Regions from separate parts of the Arthrobacter sp. SDR-2R genome, predicted to be linked through region 2. Evidence: predicted binding sites of a transcription regulator. Region 2 holds the regulator's gene; each other region holds the start of a gene.

Region 1 (7,368 bases), 1.6 Mb from region 2:
AGACCCGACGGGCCGTGGGCAATATCCTGAAGGGCTCCGCCGGCAACCTTGTGGAATGGTATGACCTCTACGTCTACACCGTCTTCGCCGCTTACTTCCAGGCCCACTTCTTCAACTCCAAGGACGAGCTCCAGGCGGGCCTCGAAGCGATGGCCGTGTTCTCGACGTCGTTCCTCATGCGCCCCATCGGCGCCTGGTTCTTCGGCCGGTACGCGGACCGCAAGGGCCGCAAGGCGGCGCTCACGCTCAGCGTCACCATGATGTCCGCCGGCTCATTCGCCATCGCGGTGCTGCCCACGCAGGACGTGATCGGCCTGTGGGCCATGATCCTGCTGGTGCTGGTCCGCGTGATCCAGGGCTTCTCCGTGGGCGGCGAGTACGGCACCAGCGCCACCTACATGTCCGAGGCCGCCACCACTAAGCGGCGCGGATTCTTCTCCAGCTTCCAGTACGTCACCCTGATCGGCGGCCAGATGCTGGCCCTGCTGGTCCTGGTGATCCTGCAGAACGCCATGCCCAAGGGCGACCTCAACGAGTGGGGCTGGCGGATCCCGTTTGCCATCGGCGGCGTGGCGGCCCTTGTTGTCCTGTGGCTGCGCCGCTCCATGGAGGAGACCGTCTCCGCCGAACAGATCAACGCCGCAAAGACTCCCGCCGTGGCCGGCCAGGCCCAGCCGGGCACCATGAAGCTGCTGTTCACCGGCTACTGGAAGCCGCTGCTGGTCTGCATTGGCATCACCCTTGGCGGCACCGTGGCCTTCTACACCTACACCAACTTCATCCTGAAGTTCATGAACGATACGTCCGGCATCGCCAAGACCGACACCTCCGTGATCAACTTCTGGGCCCTGTTTATCTTCATGCTGCTGCAGCCCGTCTACGGCATCATCTCGGACAAGGTGGGCCGCAAGCCCCTGCTGCTCTGGTTCGGCATCACCGGTGTGCTGTTCACCTGGCCGCTGCTGTCCACGCTCGCCGGCACCAAGGATCCGTTCACCGCGTTCCTGCTGATGATGGGCGGCCTGCTGATCGTGGGCGGCTACACCTCCATCAATGCCCTGGTGAAGGCCGAGCTCTTCCCGGCCTCCATCCGTGCCCTGGGCGTGGGCCTGGGCTACGCGATCGCCAACTCCCTCTTCGGCGGAACCGTGCCGCTGATCGGTGCCGCCTTCCAGAAGTCCGGACGGGAGGACCTCTTCTTCACGTACGTCACGGTGGCGGTCGCCATCTCGCTGGTGGTCTACATCTTCGCCCTGAAGAACAAGAAGGCCACGCACCTTGACGCCGAACAGGGCCACGCATGGGCATCCAACGCGGCCGACGGCGAAGAGCGCGTGGGTGCCGGACGGTAGCCTTTAGCGGCACCCGGGGGCCAGCTCCCCAAGGAGGCGTACGACGGCGGCTGCCAGGCCGCCGTCGTACGCCTCCTCTGCATGCCCGTCAGGTGCCAGCCCAGGTGGGCGGACTATATTGGGCCATGTCAGCCACCACCACAAACGCGGGAGTCTGCACCCATGGCCAAGGAACTTGCCACCCAGCTCATCGAACAACTCCAGGCTGCCGGCGTGCAGCGGATCTACGGGATTGTGGGTGACAGCCTCAACCCGATCGTGGACGCCGTCCGCCAGACGGGTGGCGCCGCGAAGGGCGGCATCGACTGGATCCACGTCCGCCATGAGGAAGCGGCCGCCTTTGCCGCGGCTGCAGAGGCGCAACTCACCGGCAAGCTCGCGGTCTGTGCCGGATCCTGCGGCCCCGGGAACCTGCACCTGATCAACAGCCTCTACGACGCCAACCGGTCCGGCGCGCCGGTGCTGGCCATCGCCTCGCACATTCCCAGCAAGCAGATAGGCAGCAGCTTCTTCCAGGAGACCCACCCGGACCGGCTGTTCAACGAGTGCTCGGTGTATTCGGAGCTGGTCAGCACCGCGGAGCAGGCGCCCCGCGTGATGCACAGCGCCATCCAGCACGCGCTGGGACTCGGCGGAGTCGCCGTCGTGACCCTTCCCGGCGACATCGCAGGACTGGAAGCCGCAGGCCCCACGCCGCTTCCCGCCACGTTCCGGCCGGCCAGCCTGGTCCCGGACCCGGCCAGCGTCCAGGCCCTCGCGGACGCCATCAACGACGCCGGGAAGGTGGCCATTTTCGCCGGTGCCGGCGTGGAAGGCGCCCACAGCGAGCTGATGGCGCTCGCCGAACTGGCCAAGGCGCCGGTGGGGCACTCGCTCCGCGGCAAGGACTTTGTCCAGTACAACAACCCGTTCGATATCGGCATGACCGGTTTGCTGGGCTACGGTGCCGCTGCGGAGGGGATCGAGGACGCGGACCTGCTGATCCTCCTCGGCACGGATTTCCCGTATGACCAGTTCCTGCCCGACACCAGGACCGCGCAGGTGGACCGGGCGGCGCACCGGCTGGGCCGCCGGACGGACGTGGACATCGCCGTCCACGGCGACGTGCTCCCCACCCTGCGCGCCCTGCTGCCGCTGGTGAAGGCGAAGAAGAGCCGCCGGTTCCTGGACCAGATGCTTAAGAAGCACGACCGGCTGATGAACAAGGCGGTGGGCGCCTACACCCGCAAGGTGGAGAAGAAGCAGCCCATCCACCCGGAGTACGCGGCCTCGCTGCTGGACCAGGTGGCGGCGGAGGACGCCATTTTCACGGCCGATACCGGCATGTGCAACGTCTGGACCGCGCGCTACATCAACCCGCTGGGCACCCGCCGGCTGATCGGGTCCTTCCTCCACGGCTCCATGGCCAACGCCCTCCCGCATGCCATCGGGGCCCAGCTGGCCAACCCGGGCCGCCAGGTCATCTCGGTTTCGGGTGACGGCGGGCTGTCCATGCTGCTGGGCGAGCTGATCACCGCGGCCGCGTACAAGCTGCCGGTCAACGTGGTGCTGTTCAACAACTCCACCCTGGGCATGGTCAAGCTGGAGATGCTGGTGGACGGGCTGCCCGACTTCGGCGTGGACGTGCCGGACGCCAACTATGCGGCCGTGGCCAAAGCCCTGGGCTTCCATGCCGTGCGGGTGACCGATCCTGCGCAGATCGAGTCGGCGTACCGGGAGGCCTTCGCCCACCCGGGCCCGTCACTGGTGGAGCTGATCACCGATCCCAAGGCGCTGTCCATCCCGCCCAAGATTTCCGGCTCGCAGGTGATCGGATTCGCCACCGCCATGTCCAAGGTGGTCCTGAACCGCGGGGCGGGCGAGGCCGTGAGCATGGCCCGCAGCAACCTGCGCAACATCCCCCGGCGCTAGCCACACGTCGAGCTCGCCGGGAACTGCCGGGTTCGCCGGGAACTGCCGGGTTCGCCGCAAATTCCCGGCGATCTCGAGGGTTTCCGGCGAACCCGGCGCGGGGAGATCGGTTCTACCGGGCGCCGCCCTGCCAGAGGGCGTCGAACGGGGCGCCGGAGGCAACACGGTTGCGGATGCCGGCGGTGACGAAGTCCTTTGCGGTCCGTGCAGCCTCCAGCGGGCTGGCGCCCTTGGCCAGCTCCGCGGTCACGGCCGCGGCGAGTGAGCAGCCGGCACCGGAGACGGCAACTTCGCCCACCTTCGGGGCGGTGAGGACTTCCAGGGTTTCGCCGTCGTAGAAGACGTCGACGGCGTCCGGGCCGTCCAGCCGAACCCCGCCCTTGGCAAGAACTGCCGCGCCGCTGAGTTCGTGGATGCGGACGGCGGCGGCCTTCAACGACTCGATGTCGGTGATTTCCAGGCCGGACAGGGACTCCGCCTCGAAGTGGTTGGGCGTGACGAACGTTGCCAGCGGCAGGATCTGCGCCTTCAGGGCCTGGTCCGTGTCCAGCGCGTGCCCGGGCTCCTGGCCCTTGCAGATCAGCACCGGGTCCAGGACAACGTTGGCGAAGCTGTTCTCCTGCAGGGCAGACGCCACCGTGCTGATGGTCGCGGGGCTGCCCAGCATGCCGATCTTCACGGTGTCCAGGGCGGAAGGGGCGCCCGACGCCGGACCGTACGCCGCCGTCGTCGCCTCCAGTTGGTCGGCAATCACCTGTTGGTCCACCGGCACGAAGCGGTGGTTCCAGCTGTCCTTGGGGTCGAAGGACACGATGCAGGTCAGGTTGGCGATGCCGAAGACGCCCAGTTCCTGGAAGGTCTTCAGGTCCGCCTGCGCGCCGGCGCCGCCGGTGGCTTCGGAGCCGGCGATAGTGAGGACGACGGCGGGGCCTGCGGCGGACAGCGTTGCGTCAGGGGTAGCGGAAGTCATGCACCCATCCTGCCACCCGCCGTCGGACGCTTTCCATGTGTCACCGGACAGGGCGCCGGGACGCCGTATGGTCAGGGTTCCAGCGGTGGGCCGGGCTTCTGCGCAGCCACGGGTTCCCGCGCGGGCGCGTCATGGATTGTGACGAGGCCGGACACAGCTGCCCGCCCCAGCGCCGCGCAGCACCCCGTCCACAGGACCATGCCCCGCATCGCGGACCAGTGGCTGCCTGTGATGAACATGAGCGTAAGCATCCCGGTTGCCAGCCCTGCCACGCCGACGGCCAGGACGTGCAGCAGCTGGTTGCGGACGGTCCGCATGCAAATCCCGGCAGCCAGCGCCAGGGGCATTCCCAGAAGCAGTGCGGCGAGCGTTCCGTAGAGATAGCCGGGGAAGCCCAGGGGGAACCCGAAGACCAGGACCGCAAGGCCCGCGCCGGGAAGGAACGCGCCTGGACCGAAGGTGACGCGGAGCGGGCGGCTCATTCCCGGCCCTTGGCGATCTGCAGCAGTGCCCGGCCCAGCTCCGGCTGGCTGTAGACGAAGCCCGCGTCGAGGAGTTTCTGCGGCTGGACCCACCTGCTTTTGAGCACAAGCTCGGTTTCGGTGCGGATCAGGACGGCCCCTGCACGGAGGAGCCACGCAGGGGTGGGGAGCCCGAAGCGGGCGCCGTAGGCGCGCCGCACCAGGCGCATCATTTCCCGGTTGCTCACCACGTCCGGCGACGCCACATTAGCGGGTCCGGTGACGTCGGTCCGCATATGCAGGAAGCGGATGCTGCGGTACAGGTCCTCCACGTGGATCCAGCTGAACTTCTGCCTGCCGTCGCCCATGTGGCCGCCCAGGCCCAGCCGCGCCAGGTTGGCGAACGGCGCCAGCGCGCCGCCGCCGCGGCCCAGCACGATGGCGATTCGCAGCGGGATCTTCCGGGTGGCCGGCGTGGTGGCCGCCGCGAGGGCGGCCTCCCACGCTTTGGCCACGTCCACGGAGAACCCGGAGCCAAGCTCGCCGTCGGTTTCAGGCTGGGGGCGGTCTCTGGCATCGCGGTAGATGGTGCCGGTGCTGGCATTCAACCAGGTCGACGGCGGCTCCGGGCATTGTGCGATGGCACGCCCGAGCGCCTGGGTGGTGGCCACGCGCGAGTCCATGATGATCGCCTTGTTCCGCCGGTTGTAGCGGCAGGAGACGGACCGTCCGGCGAGGTTCACCACCAGCTCGGCGCCGTTGAGCACCCGCACCATGCCGGCGTCGTCATCCCATCCGGCTGCGGCGCTGCCCGTTCCCTTGCGTCCAATGGTGCGCACGGTCCATCCGTCTTCCTGGAAGCGCCGGCGAAGGTACGTGCCGATGAAGCCGGAAGCCCCCGCCACCACAACTGTCTTTGTGCAGCCCATCTTTTCCCCCAATGCTTCTTCTCTAATCGCGGATGCTGCGGCCCAGGTCCAGGACGTCGTCCAACACCTTGCTGACTCCCGGGATGCGGGCCAGAGCGAGACCGCGGGCAATGAGTGGGGCCGCGCCGTCCACCAGCCTCCTGGTCCGCCGCTGGCTCTCCGAGGCGTCATAGACCCAGAAGAGGGTGATGCCCATGTAGCAGAGCCACAGCAGCTCCGGCAGATCGGTCCGCAGTTTCTTCGGTACGCCGGGCCGGGCCCCATGCACAGTGCGCCTGAAGATGTCCAGGGAGGCCTCGCGCGCAGGCGTGGACCGTGCTGAGAAGGGGTTCACCGGTGATGTTGGCCGGATTGCGGTGGCAACGAAGTCCGCACCGAACCGGTGGTAGGGGGCCATGACGTCAAGGCCGGCATGCAGCGTGGCCTTCAGGCGCTCAGTCAGGGAAGCGGTCCCGTCCAGCGCTTCCGAGGCCCGCGCCGCGTGCTCTGCCTGCACCTGGATGTACAGCTCGTGGACCAGGTCATCCTTGGACGCGAAGTAGTAATAGGCGTTGCCGACGGAGACGCCTGCCCCGGCGGCGATGGCGCGCATGGTGGTCTTCTCGAACCCGATATCTCGGAACATGCGCAGCGCCGTGTCCGCCACCAGCTGCCTGGTCTGTTCGCTCTTCGCTGCCATCGGCATCCCCATTCTTTGAACATGTTCAAAAGCAGTGTGCGACAATAGTTGAACATGTTCAAAACCTGTCCGGGCTAACTAACCCTTCTCCTTGGGGAGCTTTGCCACGCGGCCCGGTGCGAGAATGGCACGAGTGCTAATACAACCGGCCGCCCAGTACGGCAGGCCGGCCCACCACTCCTGAACGGATCCCTCGATGACCTCCGCCCCCGGCCACAGTGCCCTGCCCCAAACCATCCAACCCACTGCCGCAGGTCCCGCCGCCAGATTCGCGGACATCGGTTCGCCCTACTTCGGGATCATGCTGGCAGCCATGGCAGTGGTGCTGATCCTGTCAAACATCGGAGCGTCCAAGGGGGTGGCATTCGGCCCCATCGTCACCGACGGCGGCTTCTTCCTCTTCCCGCTGGCTTACATCCTCGGCGACGTGATCAGTGAGGTCTACGGCTTCAAGGTGGCCCGCAAAGCCATTTTCACCACATTTGCGCTGTCCGTCTTCGCTTCCCTCTGCTACTGGGTAGTCATTGCGCTCCCCGGATTCGACGACGAGTACGGTGCCGCCAAGCAGTCCGCCCTGGAAGGGGCGCTTGGCCCCGTGCCACAAATCGTCCTGGCCTCCCTGCTGGCATTCCTGGCGGGGCAGACCATCAATTCCTGGATCCTGGTCCGGATGAAGGCCCGCACCGGGGAGAGGTCCCTATGGGCGCGGCTCATGGGATCCTCGGGCGCCGGAGAGTTTGTGGACACGCTGATCTTCTGCAGCATCGCCGCACCCGTCATCGGCATCGCCGACCCCGGCAGCTTCGTGAACTACGTGCTGGTGGGTTTCGTCTACAAGACCGTGGTGGAGTTCCTCTTCGTCCCCGTGACCTCGCTGGTCATCAACTGGGTCAAGCGTCGCGAGCCCAGTTACGGCGTCGCGGGCCACGCCGCGGAAGCGGTGACAAACGCCGCATAGCTGCCGCCCGGCGTCGTACGTTCCAACTGCTGATCGCGTGGGATCGCTGGAAAGCTGCCGGATCGCCGGAAATTACCGGCGGCCTGGTCCCGTTCCGGCGGTTTGGCG
Region 2 (7,368 bases):
CAGTACCTCAGGGGTGCTGTCGTGGAAGGCCACACCGAAACCGCCTGAGGCTGCCTGTCCTGAGCGGCTCCCGATAAGCGGTACCCTGTTAAGGAACGTTTTACGTCATTGTAAGAATCTGTCAGTTGTTCAGTTCGTAGCTTTGTCCACGGACATTCTCCATCAGACAGGTACTGCATCTAGTTTGTAAGGAACTTTCGTGGGTTCAGTTATTAAGAAGCGTCGCAAGCGTATGGCCAAGAAGAAGCACCGCAAGCTGCTTCGCAAGACCCGTCACCAGCGCCGCAACAAGAAGTAGCGATACTTCAAGCAGCGTGGAAATGCCCGTCGCCTTCCAAGGTGGCGGGCATTTCGTTTAACCCGGCAAGAGGTAAGAATTATGCCCGCGGGCCGCGGATGCGGGCGAAGCCCTTCCAGAGGCCGTAGATGGCCCCGCCGAAGGTGGCCGCCTTGAGTCCCAATGTCGCGGCACGGCGGCCTGCGCGGAAATCGTAAACCGGCCAGTTGCGGTCGCGGGCGTGGCGGCGCAGCCTGGCGTCCGGATTGATGGCCACCGGATGGCCCACCAGCGACAGCAGCGGGACGTCGTTGTAGGAGTCGCTGTAGGCCCAGCAGCGCTTGAGGTCCAGGCCCTCATCGTCGGCGATGGCCTGCACGGCCACGGCCTTGGCCGAGCCGTGCAGGATGTCTCCCACCAGCCGCCCGGTGTACAGGCCGTCCGAGACCTCGCCCACGGTCCCCAGGGCTCCGGTCAGTCCCAGCCGGGTGGAGATTACGGTGGCCACTTCGATGGGGGTGGCTGTCACCAGCCAGACGCGGCGGCCCACCCTCAGGTGCTGTTGCGCCAGCGCTTTGGTGCCGGGCCAGATCCGGGACGCGATCATCTCGTCATAGACTTCTTCGCCCAGCGCCTTGATGTCATCCACACTGATGCCCACGGCCAGGGTCAGGGCCGAGTCCCGGACGGCATGGACATCGTCCATGTTCTCGCCGCGGGCCACAAACTTGAACTGCTTCCAGGCCATACCCGCCGCCTGCCTCAGGGTGAAGGCTCCCCGCTGGTGCATCTTGCGGGCCACATGGAACAGGCTGGCACCCCGCATCAGGGTGTTGTCCACATCGAAGAACGCCGCCTCGCCGGGCTGCGGCGCAGCAACCGGCCGTGTGACTACGGCGACGTATTTCTCCTGGGGCATGGAGTTGAGTCTAGTCAATCCACTGGCCCGCCGCCGTCGGCGTCAGCCTCACGCCGGGAACGGCGATACCGTTAAGCCATGGCTACACCCCGCGTCGTCCTGGTCACCAAAGCTGACTGCCACCTTTGTGAGGAGGCGCGCGACGCCGTCGGCCGGGTCACTGCCTCATTGGGCCTTACCTGGAGCGAAGAGCTGGTGGACAACCAGCCTGAACTGCGGGAGCGCTACGCCGAAGAGATCCCGGTGGTCCTGGTGGACGGCGTGCAGCGCGACTTCTGGAAGATCGACGAGGTCCGGCTGGCACGCGTGCTGCAGCGCGCCATGGGCCGGTAGGGCAGTGGCGGCAGTTTCTGATGGTCCTGGTTTTGAAGGCATGAGCGGCAGGGACCTAGAGTGGACTCACAACGCGACGCAAGGGAGGTGCGGGTGACATCCCTGGGTTCTTCGCCCCAGTCTGTCCCGGACCTTCCGGATGCCACGGGCGCACTGACCAAGCAGATACCTCCTGCCGCCGTGGCCCGGCTCACCATCTACCTCCGTGCCCTGAACACATTGCTGTCCGAGGGCGTGGAGCGCGTTTCCTCCGAATCCCTGGCAGAAGCCTCCGGCGTCAGTTCTTCAACCCTCCGCAAGGACCTGTCCCATGTGGGGTCCTATGGCACCAGGGGCGTCGGTTATGAGGTGCAGTACCTCAGCCGCCACATCGCCGCCGCGCTCGGACTGACCCACGACTGGAAAGTGGCCATTGTGGGCGCCGGCAACTTGGGCAAGGCGCTGGCACGCTACGGCGGCTTTGAGTCGCGCGGGTTCGATGTGGTGGCCATCTTCGACGCAGACCAGATGGTGGTGGGCAACGAGGTGGGATGGCTGCGCGTCAGCGACGTGGCAGACCTGGAGACCGTCCTGCACCGCACCGGGGCCAACATGGTGGTCCTGGCCCTTCCCGCGGCCGTCGCGCAGGGCGTTTGCGACCGTGTGGTGGCGGCAGGCGTGCGCAGCGTGCTGAGCTTTGCACCCGTGATGCTGCAGGTTCCCGAAGGGGTCAATCTTCGCAAGGTGGACATGGCCACTGAACTCCAGATCCTGGCCTACCACGCCCAGCGGGCCCAGACGCCCGGGCAGACGGCCTAGGGTTTCCCTGGAAGTTTTCCCCCGGCCCAAGTCTTGGCGGACCCGTTAAAGCAGGTGGCCCGGGATGCGAATGATGCATCCCGGGCCGCGTGCAGTGTCAGCGGGCGGAGTGGCTACCGCCCGTAGGGGTTGCCGAAGCCGCCCGAATAGGGGTTGGCGAAAGGCTGCTGCTTCCGGAAGTACGGGGCGGCTGCCGGAAGGTAGAGCAGCACGATGGCCGCAATTCCCAGGAGCGTTCCGATGGTGGCAAAGCTGGGGGGACCAAAGAGTCCGAAGACGGACAGTGCAGCGAAGACCGTTCCCAGGATGCGGGCCCAGTTCTTGCCCTTTCGGACGAAGAAGGCCACCAGCAGGTAGAGGGCCACGCCAATGATCGCGAACACCACCAGGGTGCCGGCGATGACCCCCTTAATGTCGTCATAGGTGACTCCACTGGCGCCTCCGGCCGCCATCTGGTCCTCGAATGTCCGCCGGAACACCGGATCATCCAGCTGCGTCAGCCCGGTCAGCAGGGAGATCACGAAGATCACTGCCGACGCGATCAACAGCCAGAACGAGATGTTCACCAGCTGCGGGACGCCGTTGCCTCCGGCCGGCTGCGGCTGCTCCGACGGGTACTGGCCGTAGGGGGACTGCCCGTAGGGCGGCTGGCCGTACTGGGGTGCATTCTGCCCGAACTGGGCGCCATACTGCGGCGGGTTCTGGCCGTAGCCCGGGGCCTGCGGCGCATTCTGGCCGTACTGGGGCTGGTTTTGGCCGTACTGCGGCGCTGCCGGCGGCTGGTTCTGGCCGTACTGGGGCGCGTTCTGCCCATATTGCGGGGCGTTCTGGCCATACTGCGGCGCATTCTGCCCGTAGCGGGGCTGCTGCTGGTCTCCGGACTGGGGGCTGCCGGCCTGTTCATGCCCCGGCTGGTCGTTGCTGGGGTCTTGGGGCGACGGGGGCGGGACGGGAGGAGTACTCATGGCGTTCCTTCTGCAGGTCGGGATCCGGGTAGGCTGCCGGGAATCAGTCCTCTGCCTTCCCCCAGCATGGCTTAAGTCCACCGTACCCCCGGCGGGCGGCGTTGTGGGTGATTCAGCGGGTATTGGCGCAGGTGGTTGCCGTTAAACAGGGAACCCCGGCGCCAGGCCGGGGAGGCCTGGCGCCGGGGTTGTGCCCTGGCGGGCGGAACTACGCTGCGGGGGCGATGAAGGCGAGTTCAAGGTTGATGGCAACCTTGTCGCTGACCAGCACGCCGCCGGCTTCCAGGACGGCGTTCCAGGTGAGGCCGAAGTCCTTGCGGCTGATGGTGGTCTCGGCGGAGACGCCGGCGCGGGTGTTGCCGAACGGATCAACGGCAACACCGTTGAATTCGGTTTCCAGGGTCACCGGGCGGGTGACACCCTTGATGGTCAGGTCGCCGGTGAGCTCGTAGCTGTTGCCCTTGGCCACCAGGCCGTTGGATACGAAGGAGATCTCGGGAAACTTCTCCACATCGAAGAAGTCCTCGCCCTTGACGTGGCCGTCGCGGTTGGCGTCGCCGGAGTCGAAGCTGGCGGTCTGGATGGTGGCGTTGATCCTGGACTCAGCCACATCCTGGCCCAGGTCCAGCGTGGCGGCGGCCTCTTTGAACTGGCCGCGGACCTTGCTGATGCCGGCGTGCCGGACAGTGAAGCCGATCTCGCTGTGGGAGTTGTCCAGGGTCCAGGTGCCGGTGGTGACGTCTGCGGGAAGTGCCATGATGTTGCTCCTTGTAAAGGTGTATGTACTGAGGTCCTGCCGTTGAACCTTCATCTGTTGAAGCCTCAACTAACTTGCTGCATCCAGTATAAACATGCATTTGCATGTTTTGTTCCCGTCCACGGAACATTTCTTCAAAAACTTAAGTTCTACTCTTTGTAGAAGGAGCGGCCCGAGATTTCGGATCGCACGCCATCTTTGAGAAACTGGTAAACATGCCCCAAGCCACTGTCCATCTGCTCCGCCACGGCGAGGTCCATAACCCCGAGGGCGTTCTCTATGGGCGGCTTCCCGAATTCCACCTCTCCGAACTGGGGCAGGAGATGGCCCGGACGCTAGCCGAATACTTCCGGCAGCGCGCCGAACGCGGCGCCCGCATCACCTACCTGGCCGCCTCCCCACTGGACCGCGCGCAGGAAACGGCGCGGCCGACGTCGGAAGCCCTGCAGCTGCAGGTCCACACCGACGAGCGGATCATCGAAGCGGAAAACTACTTTGAGGGCATGAAGGTCACCAAGGCCGAACTCCGCCGGCCCAGGCACTGGCCGCACCTGGTCAACCCGCTGCGCCCCTCCTGGGGCGAACCGTACAAGGAGCAGGCCGCGAGGGTGGCGGCCGCGGCGCAGGACGCCCGGCTGCGGGCCATCGAACTTGCTGCCGGCGACTTCGGTGCCCACGGCCCCGAGGCGATCCTGGTGAGCCACCAACTGCCGATCTGGGCTGCCCGGCTCAGCGCCGAAGGCCGGCCCCTGTGGCACGACCCACGCAAGCGCGAGTGCACCCTGACGTCCGTCACGTCCCTGGTGTTCGACGACGACGGCTCGCTTTTGCGGGTCGAGTACAGCGAACCCGCGGCGTCCCTTCTTCCCGGTGCCGCCAGCACCCCTGGAGCCTAGAAGTGAGCAACAACAACCTCCCCTCCCGCCGCAGCATGCTCGCCGCCGGCGGCATGGCCCTGACCGCACTGACCCTGGGCCTCTCCGGCTGTGCCCAGGAGGATGCGCTGGCCAAGCAGGCCAAGGCAGGGGACAACAAGAACTATGTGGCCGGCGACGGCTCCGTGACAGAGTTCGCCGCCGGGGACCGCAAGGAAGCCGTGCAGATCCAGGGTGCGCTTTTCAACGGCACTGCGGTAACCCCGGCCGACTTCCAGGGCAAGGTGAGCGTCCTGAATTTCTGGTTCGCCGCCTGCGCGCCGTGCCGCGTGGAAGCTCCCCTCCTGGAAGCGCTGCACCAGGAGTTCAAGGACCAGGGCGTGCAGTTCTTCGGCGTCAACCTCCGGGACGAGAAACCCACGGCGGAGGCGTTCGAAAAGACCTTCAACCTGACCTACCCGAGCTTTGACGACAAGGACGGAAGCGTCCTGCTGTCCGTGTCCGGCCTGGTACCGCCCGGCGCCGTGCCCACCACCCTGGTCCTGGACAAGCAGGGACGGGTGGCCTCGCGCGTCCTCGGCGAGATCGAGAAGGGCACCCTGAAAGCCCTCATCACCGCCGCCGTGGCCGAGTAGGGCGGGCCGGGACCATGAACAGCCCCTTCGCCGAAGCCATCCTCAGCGGCTCCATCCTGCTGGCCATTCCGGTGGCACTGCTTGCCGGACTGGTCTCCTTCCTTTCCCCCTGCGTCCTTCCCCTGGTTCCTGGCTACCTGGGTTACGTCACGGGCCTGAGCGGCGTGGACCTGCAAAAGCAGAAGCGCGGCCGGATGCTGGCCGGGATCGGGCTCTTCGTCCTGGGCTTCTCGGTGATCTTCGTCCTGCTGGGCGGCGCATTCGGTCAGTTGGGCACCCTCATTACCGGCAGCCAGAATGCCTGGATCACCCAGCTCCTGGGGGTCCTGGTGATCATCATGGGCATTGTCTTCATGGGCGGCTTCAGCTGGCTCCAGCGGGACGCCAAGATCCACGCCAAGCCGCCCGCCGGGCTCTGGGGAGCACCGCTGCTGGGCCTGACCTTCGGCCTGGGCTGGGCGCCGTGCATCGGCCCCACCTACTCGGCCGTGCAGCTCCTCAGCCTTTCCGGCGGCTCCTCGGCCGCCAAGGGCGCCTTCCTGGCATTCGTCTACAGCCTGGGACTGGGCATTCCGTTCCTGTTGATCGCGCTGGCCCTGCGCCGCGGAATGGGCGTCATGGCGTTCTTCCGCAAGCACCGCCTTGCCATCCAGCGGACCGGCGGCGGAATCCTGGTGGTGCTGGGCCTGCTGATGGCCACCGGCGTATGGGGAGCCTGGGTGACCGGGCTGCAGTACTGGTTCCAAACCGACGTGAAGTTGCCGATCTGATGAGCGAGCGTGTGAACGTAAAGAAGAAGCAATCCGCCCCCGTAGCGGAGGCAAAAGCCCAAGCCGCCCTTCCGGCCCTGGGCCCCAAGGGCATGCTGCGGTGGGCCTGGACCCAGCTGACCAGCATGCGCACCGCGCTGTTCCTGCTGCTGCTCCTCGCCGTCGCCGCCGTCCCCGGATCCCTGTTCCCGCAGCGGCCCGCCAACCCGGCCGTGGTGACCCAGTACATCAAGGACCATCCGGACTACGGCAAGCTGCTGGACTCCCTGCAGCTCTATGACGTCTACTCCTCGGCCTGGTTCTCGGCGATCTACCTCCTGCTGTTCATCTCGCTGATCGGCTGCGTGGTGCCGCGTGCCATCGCCCACTACAAGGCCATGCGCTCCCAGCCGCCACGGACGCCGCAGCGCCTGTCCCGGCTGCCGGAATACGGCACCCTGGTGATTCCCGCCCGCACCGGCATCCCGGCGTCGGAGGCCATCAACAGTGCGGCCGGACTGCTGCGGAAGCGCGGCTACCGGGTGGAGGTCAGGGACGCCGACGGCAACCGCCCGTCCCTGGGGGCCGAGCGCGGCTTCCTGAAGGAAGTGGGCAACCTCGTCTTCCACACCTCGCTCATCGGCGTGCTGGTGGCCGTGGCCGCAGGGGGCCTGTTCGGCTACAGCGGCCAGCGCATCCTGGTGGAAGGCGACACGTTCGTGAACACCCTGGTGGGCTACGACCAGTTCAACCCGGGCACCAACTTCCAGTCCAGCCAGCTGCAGCCGTACTCGCTCCAGCTGGACAAGTTCAACATCACGTTCGACCGCGAATCCAAGGGCAAGTTCGGCCAGCCCATCGACTTCGCCGCCACGGTGACCACCAAGGAAAACCCGGACGCTCCAGCCAAGCAGGAAATCCTGAAGGTCAACGATCCCGTGACCCTGGGCGGCACCAGCATCTACCTCACCGGCAACGGCTACGCACCGGTGGTGACCGTACGGGACGGCGCCGGCAACGTGGCCATGCAGGGCCCGGTGGTGGCCAAGCTGCAGGGCGA
Region 3 (7,368 bases), 1.0 Mb from region 2:
GGCCGTCAACGCCCAGAAGGCAGCCTTCCGCAGCCAGCCAGCATTCTTCCCTGCCCAGAGGAGGCCGATGAACGGCAGGAAGACGATGGTGATGGGCTTGACGGCGATGGACAGGGTCACGATCACAATGCCGAGGATTTCCCGGCGGGTGGCGGAGTAGTACAGCCCCGCCAGGGCCAGCCCGATCATCAGGGAGTCGTTGTGCACGCTGGCGATGAAGTTGGTCAGGAAAAGCGGGTTCGCCACGGTCAGCCAGAGGGCACGGTGCGGGTTGACGCCGTGAAGTTCCGCGAGCCGGGGCACGTAGATGACGCACAGGACCACGCCGGCCACCGCCACCAGCCGGAACAGCATGACGCAGGCCTCCGGCTGGACGTTGGTGGCCCAGACGACAAATTGTTCAATCCACAGGAACAGCTGGCCGTAGGGAACCGGGGCTTCGGTCCACATCTTGTCCGCGCCGAGCTGGAAGTAGTTGGACAGGGCGGAGATGCCGTTTTCGTAGGGGTTGAAGCCCTCCACCATCAGCCGCCCCTGCCCGATATAGGCGTAGACGTCACGGCTGAAGAGCGGCACGCTGAACATCATGGGAAGCCCCCACGCCGCAAGCGCGGCCAGGGTGGCCCGCCGCGCCTGCGGTCCCCACACCCGGACCTTCTGGCCAAGGCGCAGCCAGGCGCGCACCAGCAGCATGCCCCCCACCGCCACCAGGACGATGGACAGGGCCACGCCGGGGGCTTCAGTGCGCATCCAGATAAACAGGGGCATGCGGCGCAGTTCCGATACCGGGGCCAGCCAGCCCACGCCGAAGGATCCGAACAGCATGAACACGGACCCCAGGAAACCGACAAGCAGTGGCGAGCGCGGATTGTCCACCTCGGCACTGCCCGTTCCAGCACTGCCGGCCGCCGCCATCTCCCCCGTTGCGGGCACAGGCGCCGTCATCTCAGGATTGTCCAATCTTCTTGCGTTTCCGCGGTTTGCCCGGCGCGCCGCACGGGCCGGCCAGGACATGGTTCAGGGCGGAAGGGCGACCCGCCGCGTACCCGAAATCCTAGCATCGGCAGGGGGTCCGGGAGTGTAACGGTAGGCTGGTCCGGTGCCTATATCTAACGAACGAATCGTCTGGATCGACTGCGAAATGACCGGTCTGGACATCAAGAACGACGCCCTCATCGAGGTGGCAGCCCTGGTCACCGATTCGGAACTGAACATCCTGGGTGACGGCGTTGACGTGGTCATCAAACCCGACGACGCCGCGGTTGCACAGATGTCCGACTTCGTCCGGGACATGCACACCAAGTCGGGGCTGCTGGCGGAACTTCCGCACGGCAAGACGATGGCAGAAGCCGAGGCCGCGGTAATGGAGTACATCTCCGCCTGGGTTCCGGATCCACGCAAGGCGCCGCTGGGCGGCAACTCGGTGGGCACGGACCGCGTGTTCCTGTCGCGGGACATGCCCGCCGTGGTGGAACATCTCCACTACCGGGTCATCGACGTCAGCACCATCAAGGAGTTGTCGCGCCGCTGGTACGCGCGTGCCTACTTCCAGTCACCGGCCAAAAAGGGTGGACACCGCGCACTCGGGGACATCAAGGATTCGATCGATGAACTGCGGTACTACCGCGAAGCCGTCTTCGTCCCCGCGCCCGGACCTGACAGCGCCACCGCCCAGAAGATCGCCCAGGGAATCACCACCGGCGGGTCCGCCGGGCAGTCCGGGGAGTAATCTGCGCCACGTTTCGGTGAAATTTGGCGAAAATCGCTAAAAGTGGACAAAGCACTCCTTCCGAACAGGTAAGCTATTTGAGTTGCGTTTCCAGGGAGCCGCTAAGGCGGATTTCACTTGAAGCACATGGTGGGCGTAGCTCAGTTGGCAGAGCGCCTGGTTGTGGTCCAGGAGGTCGCGGGTTCAACCCCCGTCGCTCACCCTCACGGGGCGGCACATGCAGCCGTCAACATGGGAGGCCGCACCGGATATCCGGTGCGGCCTCCTTTGTTGTGCCCCACCGGGGGTACGCGCAGGAAAACCGGGGACACCGCGAAAGCCGAGGGACAACTGATATGACCGTTCTGCCAATCACCATCTGGGGCGAGCCTGTCCTGCACCGGCGCGCGGCCGAGGTGGAGGTTTTCGACGACGAACTGCGAACCCTCATTGCCGACATGTTCGAAACCAACGAAGCCGCGCATGGCGTGGGCCTCGCCGCCCCGCAGATCGGCGTGGGCAAGAGAATCTTCGTTTACAAGTACGCCAACGACGATGGCGCTCCCCCAAGCGGTGTACTGGTGAATCCCGTGCTGACACTGTCCAAGGTCTCCGGCGCGGCGCCCGACCCCGACGAGGAGGAGGAGGGCTGCCTTTCCTTCCCCGGTGAGCAGTATCCGCTCAAGCGGGCCGAATGGGCCCGGGTGGAGGGGTTCGACGGCTTTGGAAACCCGGTGAAGTTTGAGGCAACGGGCTGGTTCGCCCGGGTAATCCAGCACGAATACGACCACCTGGACGGAAAGCTGTATGTCAACCGGCTGATTGACCGCTATTCCCGCAAAGCCAGGAAGCAGGCGAAGAAAAACGGGTGGGGCGTGCCGGGGTTGACGTGGATGCCCGGCGTGGACCCGGATCCGTTCGGCCACTGACAAGTTCGGCCACTCATCCCTTCCGGTCCCCGTCAGCGGGCAGTGATGGTTTCCTGCCGGGGGCAGGAGCCGAGGACACGCTTCATGGCGTCCTTCTCGGCAGCCGTCACCCACAGGCCGTAGGCGGCCTTCACAGAGATCTGGCGGGCCACGTAATGGCAGCGCAGTGCGGTGTTCTTCGGCAGCCACGTGGCGGCGTCCGCTGCGCTCTTCTGCTGGTTGGCAGCGCCGTCCGCGGCAATCAGGTTCAGGGGGTCGTTTGCCAGGCTCTGGCGTTCCTTGGGCGCCAGGCCCTGGGCCCCCTTCTGCCAGGCATCCCCGAGCGCCACCACATGGTCGATCTGGACAGCCCGGCTGCTGTCTGAACCGCGCTGGAAGTCCACGTCCTGGCCTGTATAGGGTTCCCGGAAGTGACCGGCCGTTACCTTGCAGGTGGAGCCTTCGGCGAACACCACGCCGGCAAGGTCCCGTCGCAGGATGTCATTGCGGGTATCGCAGCCGTTCCTGTCGACATCCAGCCACGCCGGGCCGAAGGCCTCGCGGCTGTAGCCGGTGTTCGGTGCCCGGCCCTTCACGGCGAGGCCGTCGAGTGCAGAGAGGGCACTGCCCGCCGGTACGGGGTTTGGTTCCTGCACCGGTTTCATCCACTGGGCATCGAAGACCGGCGCCTCGGTCGGGCCCTCCGGCGCCGGCCCTGCGGCTGCAAACTGTCCTGCGGTGAAGAACCACGACAGGGCAGCGACGATGCATACTGCGGCCGTTGCCAGCAGCGCCCAGGCCTGCCGGGAACGGCGGCGTGCGCGGCGGTAGGCAGCCCAGTGGACGGTCAAGGCGTCGACGCCGGAAGGGGAAAGTCAGGCACCCCAAGAGCCTAGGACAAAGGGCACCCCAAGCCGGTGATATCCACACTGTTGAGGACGAGTGATGGCTCACACGGCCGGCGCGGCCGCCTCTGGGCTACTGCTCCCTGGTGACCCTTCGAAGGTCTTCCTCGGCAATGGCCAGCAGTCCCTCGAGCTGGCGCACGCGGTCCTGGCTGACATCCCCGGCCGCGTGTGCGGCGCGGGCGCGTTCAAGCAGCCGCACTGCTTCCTTGTGGTTCGACTTGGCCACGTCCAGGGCGTGTTCGAGGGTGGTGTCGTGCTGAAGAGTCGATTCGTTGTCCATGCCACCAGTGTGGTCCCCTTTCCCGGCTGATTCCAGAGAACCAGCCGGGAATTCGCTGGACGTGGCGGACAGGGTCAGACCGCGATGGCGGCCAGGGCGGCGGCGCTTTCCTTGGCGGGGAACGACGGCGGGTTCACGCCGGCCATTTCCTCCATAACGCGCACCACCTGGCAGCTGTAGCCAAATTCGTTGTCGTACCAGACGTAGAGGACCAGGTTCTTGTCCGTGGAGACCGTAGCGAGTCCATCAACAATGCCGGCGCGGCGGGAGCCGACAAAGTCGGTGGAGACAACCTCGGGTGAGTCGATGTAGTCGATCTGCTTGCGGAGGTCCGAGTGCAGCGACATTTCACGGAGGTAGTTGTTGACCTCGTCCTTGGTGGTGCCGTTTTCCAGGCTGAGGTTCAGGATGGCCAGCGATACGTCCGGGGTGGGGACGCGGATGGAGCTGCCGGTCAGCTTTCCGAGCAGTTCGGGCAGGGCTTTGGCCACTGCCTTGGCGGCGCCGGTTTCGGTGATGACCATGTTCAGGGCTGCAGAGCGGCCGCGGCGGTCGCCCTTGTGGAAGTTGTCGATCAGGTTCTGGTCGTTGGTGAAGGAGTGGACGGTTTCCACGTGCCCTTGCACCACGCCGAACTTGTCGTTGATGGCCTTCAGCACGGGGGTGATGGCGTTGGTGGTGCAGGACGCCGCGGAGACGATCCGGTCCGAGTCTGTGATGTCCCGGTGGTTGATGCCGTGGACGATGTTCTTCAGCTCTCCCTTGCCCGGTGCGGTCAGGAGGACCCGCGCCACGCCCTTGCTCTGCAGGTGCTGGGAAAGTCCCTCGGCGTCGCGCCAGCGGCCGGTGTTGTCCACCACCAGGGCATCCTTGATGCCGTAGGCGGTGTAATCGATGGTGGCGGGGTCGTTGGAGTAGATGACCTGGATCTGCACGCCGTTGGCGGTGATGGTGTTGGCGTCCTCGTCGATCCGGATGGTGCCCTCGAAGGACCCGTGGACGGAGTCGCGGCGCAGCAGGCTGGCGCGCTTGGAGAGGTCGTTGTCGGAGCCGCGGCGCACCACGATGGCGCGCAGGCGCAGTCCGTGGCCGCCACCGGCCTTTTCGATGAGGAGGCGGGCCAGGAGCCGGCCGATGCGGCCAAAGCCGTAGAGCACGACGTCGGTGCTGGTGCGGTCATCGCCGCCCCGCTTGCCAACGATTTCGGCGAGCTCAGCGCGGAGGAACTCCTCCAGGGTGGCGCCGTTGCCTTCTTCCTTGAACTTCTGGTTCAGGCGGGCGATGTCGATCGCGGCAGCGCCCAGCTCCAGTCCGGCCAGCGTGTTCAGCAGGGGCGCGGTGTCCTCGAGGAGCAGTTCGTCCTTGCTCATCCGGCGTGCAAAGCGGTGCGCCTTGAGGATGTTCATGGTGGACTTGTTGATCAGGCTCCGGCCGTGGATGCTGGTGACCACGTTGTTTTCGCGGTACAGCCTGCCGATCACCGGGATCATGGCCTCGGCGAGGGCCTCCCGGCCCATCCACGTATCAAGACAAGAATCAGACGTCTGGCTCACAGAAATACCTTCCTCGGTTCAGCCGTGTACGTCCTCGTACACAGATGTAGGCCACCTGATGATGTCCAGGGGCACCCGCGCCTGCAGGGATGGCCCCCAGGCGCCTGGATCGCGTGCAAAGAAAAACCGCCGGTTGCGAACGCAACTTTCGGCGGTAGAACTCCTGCGTCCGGGATCCATTCTAATTTGGCCCGCCGCCGGGAACACGCTTGCGCTGCGTGAAATCACTCACATGGCCGGGATGCCCCGCAGCCGTGGTGTTGCCGGACTCAGTTGTGGACGGCTGAGTAGAGGTTCAGGCTGGCGGAAAAGACAAGCCAGGAAAAGTACGGCAGCACCAGGAGGCCGGCGGCGGCGTCCACCGGCCCGAAGCGCAGGATCAGGAATACCAAGGTTCCGGCGAGTGCGCAGATAACCCCGAACGCAGCCCAGAGAGCGGCAGCTCCGAGCATTGGGTACAGGGCAAAAAAGGCCGCCGGCCACGCCGCGTTGAGCAGCAGCTGGACAATGTAGCCTGCACGGGTGCTCCCGGTCAGGCCGCCCTTGCGCCAGACCAGCCACGCGGCTGCCGCCACGCCGGTGTACAGCGCCATCCAGGTGCTCCGGAACATCCACGGCGGCGGCATCCACGGCGCCTTCACCGAACCGGCGTACCACCCGTTGGAATTCAGGATGATGGGAACCGAAGCGATGACCCACGCCGCGGCGGACAGCGCCAGGAACCCGCCAAGCGCAACGACCTGGGAACGGATGCCGGGGACGCCGGCCCGGGCGGCGGGACGGGGATCAGGAATAACGGGCACGGTCCAGCATCCCCAACGCATCGCCCTAGGTCAAACGCGGAATGTGGATGGGACAGCCGGTACGCCGGGTTCTGTTCTCCCCTGCCGTTACCGGAAAGGGAGCGACGGCCATCCATCTACGAGTACCGTTGCCGGCACCCTCCAGCGGCCTACCCGGACACTCGGGCGGGCAGCCCTCGAACGTGTCCTGTCTGGCCTTGCTCCGGGTGGGGTTTACCTAGCCTTCCCGGTCACCCGGGAAGCTGGTGGTCTCTTACACCACCGTTTCACCCTTACCTGCCCTTCCCGGCCAAAGCCGGCAATGGAGGCGGTCTGTTTTCTGTGGCACTGGCCTGCGGGTTACCCCGAGTGGGCGTTACCCACCACCCTGCCCTGCGGAGCCCGGACGTTCCTCGAGCCACTTGCGTGACGCGCGGCCGCCTGGCTGTCCCATCCGCCGTCCAGTCTACCGGCGCCGCCACCCGCTTTTGCGCCGGTAGGATCGGACGGTGCTGATTCTGCTTCCCCCTTCCGAAGGCAAGACACCCGCGCTCCGGGGACCCGCCGTCGACTGGTCCACGCTCGGCTTTCCGGAATTGAACCCCTACCGCGCCAAGGTCCTCGAAGCGCTGGGAACCGTCAGTGCCCACCAGGACGCCCTCGCCCTGCTGGGCGTGGGCGCATCACTGCGTGAGGACGTGGAACGCAATACGCGCCTGGGCGCCGAGCCGGCAGCGCCCGCACACAGCATCTATTCCGGCGTCCTGTACGACGCCCTTGGCTATCGGAGCCTGACACCGGCCCAGCGGCGCAAGGCGGACGCGTCCGTCCTGGTGATCTCGGCCCTGTGGGGTGCCCTTCGCTTCGGCGACAGCGTCCCCGCCTACCGGCTCTCCATGGGCACGGCACTGCCCGACGTCGGCAGGCTGGCCCCGTTCTGGAAGACGCAGCTTGGCGAAACCCTGGGCAGCGCCGCCCGGGGGCACCTGGTGGTGGACTGCCGGTCCAGCACCTATGCAGCCGCCTGGGCACCGCCGCCGGAACAGACCGTGGCGGTCAACGTCTTCACCGAAACAGGTGGGGTCCGCAAAGTGGTGAGCCACTTCGCCAAGCACACCCGGGGGGAACTGGCGCGGCACCTGCTGGTACGGCGCGGTAAAGCCCCGGCGGCGCCATCGGACCTTTTGAAGGCTGCCCGCGAGAAGTGGGACGCAGAACTGGTGCCGGGC
Region 4 (7,368 bases), 570 kb from region 2:
CGGTTTCCAGGCCGCCGGTGAAGGAAACGAGGTCGACGGCGGGATGTTCCGAGAGCGGTGCACCCGCCTCCGCGCCGGGCCCGGTGACGAGGTTGGCGACCCCATCCGGCAGGCCAAGGTCCTTCAACAGCTGCATGGCCATGATGCTGGTGGAAGGGGTCAGCTCGGACGGCTTAAGGACGAAGGTGCAGCCGGCGGCCAGCGCGGGGGCGATCTTCCACGCCGCCTGGAGCAGGGGGTAGTTCCATGGTGTGATCAGGCCGCAGACGCCAACGGGTTCGTAGACGATCCTGCTCACGACGCCGGGGTCCCCGGCGTCCACCACCCGGCCGGCCTGCTGCCCTGCGAGCCTGCCAAAGTACTCAAAGCAGGCGGCGATGTCGTCCATGTCGATGCGGCTCTCGACCATGCGCTTTCCGGTGTCAAGGGACTCGGCCCGGGCGAACTCTTCCCGCCGTTCCCGCAGCCCGGCAGCGACCTTGAGGAGGAAGGACCCGCGCTCTGGTGCCGGGACGGAGGACCAGGCGCCGGAGTCGAAGGCGGCGCGGGCCGCGGCAATGGCGCGTTCGGCGTCTTCCCGGCCGGCCTCGGAGACCGTGGCCACCAGCTCGCCGTCTGCCGGGTTGCGGATCTGGCGCACGGCGCCGGATGCCGCCGGCTCCCACGCGCCGTTGATGAACAGGGAGGACGCTGCGTCCGTTGTGGTGCTCTCGACGGCGTCCAGGGTTGGTGTGGCGTATGTCATAGGAAGGACAGTAATGCACGTTGAACGAGTGTTCAATACTTTTTTGAACACTCGTTCAATGTTACTTTCGGGCCCGTCTGCGCCCGGGAGCAGGCGGGTTAGCGCGGGCTGGGCTCCTGCCCGCCGGCCCCTTCATCCTGGACCGGCGCGAAGGCAATCTGTTCCGTGCGCTGGATACTTCGCTGGATGGCGGCATTGTCCACCCCGAGCAGTGCGGTCAGCCACATGCCGTTCTGGATGACCACGATGTCCGATGCGCGCTCCCGGCATGCCTCCCAGGAGAGCCCTGGCCTGGCGCTGGATACCAGTGCTGCGAGCCCGTCGATGTAGCGGTCGAAGGCGGCGGCGTTGATCTGGGCGTAGTCCTCGTCGGCCTGGGCGAGGGCCCAAAGGTGGAGGCGCAGGGACAGGTAGCGCGTGGTCAGCAGGTCGGCGCCGGCAACCCGCCGCAGGGCCTTGCGCAGCTGTTCATCCGGGGGCATGGACGGATCGGGGGCGACGAGCAGAAGGTCATGCTCATCCACCCGGCGCAGGGCTGCCCGGATCAGGGTGGTTTTGTCGTCGTAGTAGTAGTTGACCAGGCCCAGCGCCACGCCGGCTTCCCGCGCCACGGACCGCATGCTCACTCCGGAAATGCCGTGCCGGGACAGCAGGTCCATGGCCGCCTCGAGTATGCGCGTCTGCCTGTCCACTTGTTCGCCGGAGTTAACGGCACTGGTCCCCATCTGGCCAGACTATTGCCTAACCGGCCGGGAGCGCACTTTCGCGGGTCCCCGGCAGCGGGCGGGCGGCACGGTATCAGGGCTGGGCGTGGTCGGCGCGCTCCAGCAGGCGGGACACCCCGTAGCCAATCACCAGGCCCCAGAACGCCGCATGGACATTGAAGAGGTTCATGCCGGAGATGGTCACCACGAAGGTCACAAGGGAGCCCAGGGTGAAGCTGGTGGCGAAGGCCGTGACGAAGGCCTGCTGAAGGGCCCGGAGCATCGCGATGCCACCCAGCGCCAGGACGAACTCCTTGGGCGCCGCCAGCATCAGCCGGGTCAGTGTGGGGGCAAACGCTGCGAACACCAAGGCCAGCACGCCGTAGGCCACGGCGGCCGTGTATTGGCGCTGACGGCTCCCGGACGAGGTCAACAGGGCGTTGGTGGGGCCTGTAACGCATGCTGAAACGGCGCCAAACCCGGCGTTCAGTACCGAGAACGCGCCGGAGGTCATGGCGAAGGCATTCACGGGCGGCCGGTGGCCGGCAGCGCGGAGGACGGCGATACCCTGGCCGTTTTGGACGAACAGCGCGGTGACGGCCAGCGGAACTACGAGCTCCAGCTGCGCGGCCCACGTGAATTCAGGGGCGGTGAAAACCGGGGTGGCCAGGAGCGGTCCGCCGGGCGCCAGGTTGAACTGGCCGCTAACGGCCACGGCGATGCCGCCTGCCACCAGGGTGCCCAGAACCGGCGGCAGGAACCTGCCAAGCGTGGGAACTGCGGTGAGGACCAGGAACGCACCCACCATCGGAGCAGCCACGGCCGGATTGTCCTGGGTGGAGGCAACAATGTCCGTGCCGAACTTCAGGAACACCGCGGCCACCATGGCCATCACGATCGGCATGGGTACCAGCGCCATGGCTTTTCGCACCACGCCGGTGGCGCCCAGGGCGAGGATCAGCACGCCGGAGGTGAAGAAGGCCCCGACGACTTCGGGAAAGGAAAGGTGCTGCAGGGACGGTCCCAGGAGCACTGTGCCGGGGATGGACCAGGCGAAGCCCAGGGGCTGCCGGTAAATGAGCGACATCAGCAGCGTGGCCGCGCCGCCCGAAAACAGAATGCCAAAAACCCAGGACGAGAGCTGGCCCTGGGTCAGGCCGCCGGCCGTTCCGACGGCCAGGGTGACGGCGATGGGCCCGGATGCCGCGAAAATGAGCCCAATAGCGCCGTTCGAGACATAGGACAGACCCAGGTCGCGAAGAATCCGGCGGGGGCCTGCAGGCCGGACCCCCGGACGTTCCAGCAGGGGCTCAGGCACAGGCTGGGCTGCCTCAACGGAGCTGGCGGTCGGATGTGGGCGGGGATGGCTCATCGGGGCTCCTGGCTGGGGCGGAAAAACCGGAGGCGCTCCGAAGCATCAGCTCCGGAGCGCCTCCGTGCGGGGGTATCTCCCAGTTTGCGTGCTACTTCTTCTGGCCCTGCTTGGCCAGGACGTAGTCATAAACTACGTCCTCGCCCTTGCCGTCGGAACGGGGGCGGGGGTCCAGCATCAGTTCGGGCTTCACTGCCGAGGCGATGTCGTCAGCGTTGTGGGGATCGCCGGGGAAGTAGAGCTGCTGGGTGACCGGCTCGTAGCCCGGTGCGGACACCTTGATGTGGATGTGCGCCGGACGCCAGGCGTGCCAGCCCGCGGCGCTGATCAGCTGCCCGCAGGCGCCGTCCGTGGGGATCTGGTACGGCGCCGGACGCATCGTGTTGATCTCGAACCGGCCATCGTCCGAGGCCTTGACGGTGGCGCGGAAGAGCCACTCGGGCAGGCCAGGGGCGTACTGGGAGTAGAAGCCGGCGGCGTCCGCGTGCCAGATCTCCACCTGGGCGCCCTGGATGGGGTTGCCGTCGGTGTCGGTGAACTGGCCGCTGAAGCGCAGCGGGGTGCCTTCTTCGCCGTCGCGCATTTCAACCGTGGCGGGCGTCTGGAGTTCCGGGGAGTTGGGAACGTAGTAGGGGCCCTCGATGGTGCCCACGGTGCCGGGGCGGTCCTGGGAGTTGACGTCCTCAACGGTGTGCTCAAGCCAGACGTCGAGGAACAGCGGCCATTCACCGTCCGTCCCAACCTTGATCAGCCACGCTTTGAGCGCGTTGTATTCCTCGTAGGTGACCTGGTGCTCCTCGACGATGTCGTTGGCGGCCTTGATCAGCGCGCCGGCCAGCAGGCTCACCCGTTCCTTGGATACATCCACCTTGGAGAGCTTGCCCGACGCTGCGAACCGCTCGGTTGCCTTGGTTCCTGCTTCGACGGCGGTGCCTTCGTTTTCCGTGCGGCTGTCCGTTGGGGTTTGGGTCATGACGATGTCCACCTTCTTCATTGAATGGGACAGGAAGGGCTCCTGCTCCCCACGCGGCCTGCGGGGCGGAAAGTTTCGCCTGCGTTGCTCGGCCTGCGTGATCTCGGTCTCAATCGTAGGCCCGCAGATAAGGACGCTACAAATATCAACTAGGCGTCTTTTGAGTCATTATCAGTACATAAAGACACCCTTGGTGGAACCTAGGTATTTGCCTGATGTGAGGCCAATCACGAGCGGCAAGAATTGCTGGACAACGTCCGCCGCCGAAGCCTCTTCCCCAGTGGACCTCCGCCCATCCGTCCAGCAATCTCCAATGAAGGAGCACGCCATGACCGAGAACCTGATCCATGCCCGCGAGGTCCTTGCCGACGCCGTGATCGACGACCGCGAGAACGGCGTCATCCGGGCCAAGCGCGAGATCTTCACCGACCAGGAGATCTTCGAACTCGAGATGAAGCACATCTTCGAAGGCAACTGGGTGTACCTCGCCCACGAGTCGCAGATCCCCAACGTGGGCGACTACTTCACCACCTATATCGGCCGCACCCCCGTGATGATCACCCGGGACAAGGACGGGAAGCTGAACTGCCTGGTCAACGCCTGTTCGCACCGCGGTGCCATGCTGTGCCGCCGCAAGACGGACAACCGCACCACCGTCACCTGCCCGTTCCACGGCTGGACCTTCAAGAACTCCGGGGAACTGCTGAAGGTCAAGGACTCACGGAACGCCGGCTACCCCGAGACCTTCAACAAGGAAGGCTCGCACGACCTCACCAAGGTGGCCCGCTTCGAGTCCTACCGCGGCTTCCTGTTCGGCTCGCTGAAGGCTGACGTCCTCCCGCTCGAGGAACACCTTGGCGATGCCACCAAGGTCATCGACTCCATCGTCGACCAGTCGCCCGAAGGCCTGGAAGTCCTGCGCGGCTCGTCCACCTACACCTACGACGGCAACTGGAAGGTCCAGGCCGAGAACGGCGCCGACGGCTACCACGTCACGGCCGTGCACTGGAACTACGCAGCCACCACCGCCCGCCGCAGCGCCGGCGACTCCGCCAATAAGACCAAGGCCATGGACGCCGGTAAGTGGGGCAAGGTCAAGGGTGGGTTCTACTCCTACGATCACGGGCACCTGCTGCTGTGGCAGGAATGGACCAACCCCCAGGACCGCCCGCTCTGGGACCGCCGCGACGAGCTCGTGGCCAAGTACGGCGAGGAAATGGCCAACTTCATGATCAACATCTCGCGCAACCTCTGCCTGTACCCGAACGTCTACATCATGGACCAGTTCTCCTCGCAGATCCGCCACTTCCGGCCGATCTCCGCGGACCAGACCGAGGTGACCATCTACTGCATCGCCCCCAAGGGTGAGTCCCAGGAGAACCGTTCCAAGCGCATCCGCCAGTACGAAGACTTCTTCAACGCCACGGGCATGGCCACGCCGGACGACCTCGAGGAATTCCGCTCCTGCAACAAGACCTACTGGGCCACAAGCGCCCCGTGGAACGACATGACCCGCGGCTCCACCCACGAGATCACCGGTCCGGACGAGCAGGCGCGGGCCCTGGGCATGACCAGGGTGATCGCCTCCGGCGTGCGCACCGAAGACGAAGGGCTCTACCCCATCCAGCACGGGTACTGGAAGGAAGTCATGGACCGGGCCCTGGCGGAGGAAGAGGAGCGTTCCGCCCTGGATTCCGTTCCCGTCACCTGAGAGAGCCCACCGGAACCACAGAGAGCGCAGAACCCATGACCAATCTGACCCACACCGCCCCGGTCCTGAAGACCGCGGAGGAGATCACAACCCTTGAAACCGTCCGGGCGTTCCTGTACCGGGAAGCCCGCCTGCTGGATGACCGCCGGTTCGATGAATGGCTTGAGTGCTACCACCCGGACTCCGAATTCTGGATGCCGGCCTGGGATGTGGACGACCAGCTGACGCAGGACCCCCTCAACGAGATCTCCCTGATTTACTACGACAACCGGGGCGGCATCGAGGACCGGGTATTCCGGATCAAGACCGACAGGTCGTCCGCCACCTCCCTCCCTGAGCCGCGAACGGGCCACAACGTCACGGACGTCGAAGTGTTGTCGAACGACGGCAGCAAGGTGGAGGTGCGCTTCAACTGGTTCACCTTGTACTTCCGCTACAACACGACGGACACGTACTTCGGCACCAGCTTCTACACGATCGACCTTTCCGGCCCGCAGCCGGTGATCCTGAAGAAGAAAGTCGTCCTGAAGAACGACTACATCCACCACGTGGTGGACGTCTACATGATCTGACCTGTCCCGCGCGGGCGCCCGGCCTAACCGGGCGCCGCACGGACTGTCCCATTCCGTGCCCGCCGGGCACGCCCAACTTTTTCCCCGGACGCGACGACGCGCCCGCCCAGTCAGGAGGACCCCATGGGCCACAAAGTAGCCCTCAGCTTCGAAGACGGCGTTACCAAAGTCATCAAGGTCGGCGACTATGAGACCGTCATGGACGCGGCCTACAAGGCGCGGATCAACATTCCGTCGGACTGCCGCGACGGCGCGTGCGGCACCTGCAAGGCGTTCTGCGACTCAGGCTCCTTCGACCCGGGCGACTTCATCGATGACGCCATGACCGAAGAGGAGCTCGAAAAGGGCTACATGCTGACGTGCCAGGCCGTCCCGGAGTCCGACCTGGCCATCCAGATCCCGGCCACGTCCGAGTCGGCAAAGACGGCGGCCGCCACCTTCAGCTCCACCATCAAGGAACTCAACCGGCACACCGACACCACGGTCTCCTTCACCCTCGAGGTGGAGAACCGGGATGCACTGGCGTTCCTGCCGGGCCAGTACGTCAACCTCAAGGTCCCCGGTACCGACGCCGAGCGCTCCTACTCCTTCAGCAGCGGCCCCGAAGTGGACGATGCGTCCTTCATGGTCCGCGTGACCCCGCAGGGTGCCATGTCCGAGTACCTGCGCGACCGCGCTGCGGTAGGCGACGCCATCGAATTCACCGGCCCCTACGGATCCTTCTTCCTCCGCGAGCCCAAACGGTCCCTGCTGCTCCTGGCCGGCGGCACCGGCCTGGCCCCGCTGCTGTCCATCCTCGAGAAGCTTTCCGAGAACCCGCCGTCCAGCCCGGTGCACCTCATATACGGGCTCACCCGCGAGGCGGACATCGTGGGCCTGGACTGGCTCCGCGCCTACGAGGCGAAACTGCCCGGCTTCACCTGGGACTACATCGCCTCCGAGCCCGGCACCTCCGCACCGCACACCGGCTACGTCACGCAGATCATCGAACCGAAGCACCTCAACGACGGCGACGTGGACATCTACCTCTGCGGGCCGCCGCCCATGGTCAACGCCGTCTCCAAGTGGCTGGATACCGAAGGCATCAAGCCCGCCAACTTCTACTTCGAACGTTTCGCGCCGAAGGAGACCACCGGAGGCGACGCCGAAACCGGGGCCCCGGCACCGGCCGGAAAGATCCAGTCCGAAGGCGACACCATGAGCCGCGGGGAGGCCGTGTCCTCGCTGGAGACCGGCCAGCTGGATTTCCGCAAGGAGGACAGCTTCGCCCAGTTGGACGCCCGCATGGGCC

Evidence for each region. The regulator Rex, encoded in region 2, represses fermentation and respiration genes when NADH is low (regulators of the CRP and FNR family bind a similar motif). The targets are predictions, from matches to a motif close to CTTGTGAANNNNTTCACAAG.
Region 1: AC3ANU_RS19540 (queuosine precursor transporter) is a predicted target of Rex. The motif match lies at 6,315-6,334, and genes of this name have one in related genera.
Region 3: AC3ANU_RS10825 (glyceraldehyde-3-phosphate dehydrogenase) is a predicted target of Rex. The motif match lies at 5,573-5,592, and genes of this name have one in related genera.
Region 4: benA (benzoate 1,2-dioxygenase large subunit) is a predicted target of Rex. The motif match lies at 4,009-4,028, and genes of this name have one in related genera.

The regions. Positions count from the first base shown of each region.
Region 1 is NZ_CM173231.1:4,250,075-4,257,442, reverse strand. Features, by position in the region: gene AC3ANU_RS19570 (MFS transporter) at 1-1,352, shown strand, start outside; gene AC3ANU_RS19565 (pyruvate dehydrogenase) at 1,515-3,263, shown strand; gene AC3ANU_RS19560 (hydroxymethylpyrimidine/phosphomethylpyrimidine kinase) at 3,376-4,233, opposite strand; gene AC3ANU_RS19555 (hypothetical protein) at 4,305-4,715, opposite strand; gene AC3ANU_RS19550 (TIGR01777 family oxidoreductase) at 4,712-5,623, opposite strand; gene AC3ANU_RS19545 (TetR/AcrR family transcriptional regulator) at 5,646-6,302, opposite strand; gene AC3ANU_RS19540 (queuosine precursor transporter) at 6,499-7,260, shown strand.
Region 2 is NZ_CM173231.1:1,325,339-1,332,706, forward strand. Features, by position in the region: gene AC3ANU_RS06090 (helix-turn-helix domain-containing protein) at 1-48, shown strand, start outside; gene AC3ANU_RS06095 (30S ribosomal protein bS22) at 200-298, shown strand; gene AC3ANU_RS06100 (HAD family hydrolase) at 378-1,196, opposite strand; gene AC3ANU_RS06105 (glutaredoxin family protein) at 1,275-1,529, shown strand; gene AC3ANU_RS06110 (redox-sensing transcriptional repressor Rex) at 1,623-2,327, shown strand; gene AC3ANU_RS06115 (hypothetical protein) at 2,441-3,292, opposite strand; gene AC3ANU_RS06120 (YceI family protein) at 3,501-4,049, opposite strand; gene AC3ANU_RS06125 (histidine phosphatase family protein) at 4,265-4,945, shown strand; gene AC3ANU_RS06130 (TlpA family protein disulfide reductase) at 4,981-5,559, shown strand; gene AC3ANU_RS06135 (cytochrome c biogenesis CcdA family protein) at 5,574-6,329, shown strand; gene resB (cytochrome c biogenesis protein ResB) at 6,329-7,368, shown strand, end outside.
Region 3 is NZ_CM173231.1:2,324,912-2,332,279, reverse strand. Features, by position in the region: gene mptB (polyprenol phosphomannose-dependent alpha 1,6 mannosyltransferase MptB) at 1-945, opposite strand, end outside; gene orn (oligoribonuclease) at 1,142-1,729, shown strand; tRNA gene AC3ANU_RS10845 (tRNA-His) at 1,859-1,931, shown strand; gene def (peptide deformylase) at 2,065-2,637, shown strand; gene AC3ANU_RS10835 (HNH endonuclease family protein) at 2,670-3,467, opposite strand; gene AC3ANU_RS10830 (hypothetical protein) at 3,595-3,804, opposite strand; gene AC3ANU_RS10825 (glyceraldehyde-3-phosphate dehydrogenase) at 3,879-5,321, opposite strand; gene AC3ANU_RS10820 (TspO/MBR family protein) at 5,627-6,160, opposite strand; RNA gene rnpB (RNase P RNA component class A) at 6,205-6,592, opposite strand; gene AC3ANU_RS10810 (YaaA family protein) at 6,649-7,368, shown strand, end outside.
Region 4 is NZ_CM173231.1:757,097-764,464, forward strand. Features, by position in the region: gene AC3ANU_RS03505 (aldehyde dehydrogenase family protein) at 1-745, opposite strand, end outside; gene AC3ANU_RS03510 (TetR/AcrR family transcriptional regulator) at 844-1,470, opposite strand; gene AC3ANU_RS03515 (benzoate/H(+) symporter BenE family transporter) at 1,544-2,821, opposite strand; gene catA (catechol 1,2-dioxygenase) at 2,913-3,794, opposite strand; gene benA (benzoate 1,2-dioxygenase large subunit) at 4,123-5,505, shown strand; gene benB (benzoate 1,2-dioxygenase small subunit) at 5,541-6,077, shown strand; gene benC (benzoate 1,2-dioxygenase electron transfer component BenC) at 6,201-7,368, shown strand, end outside.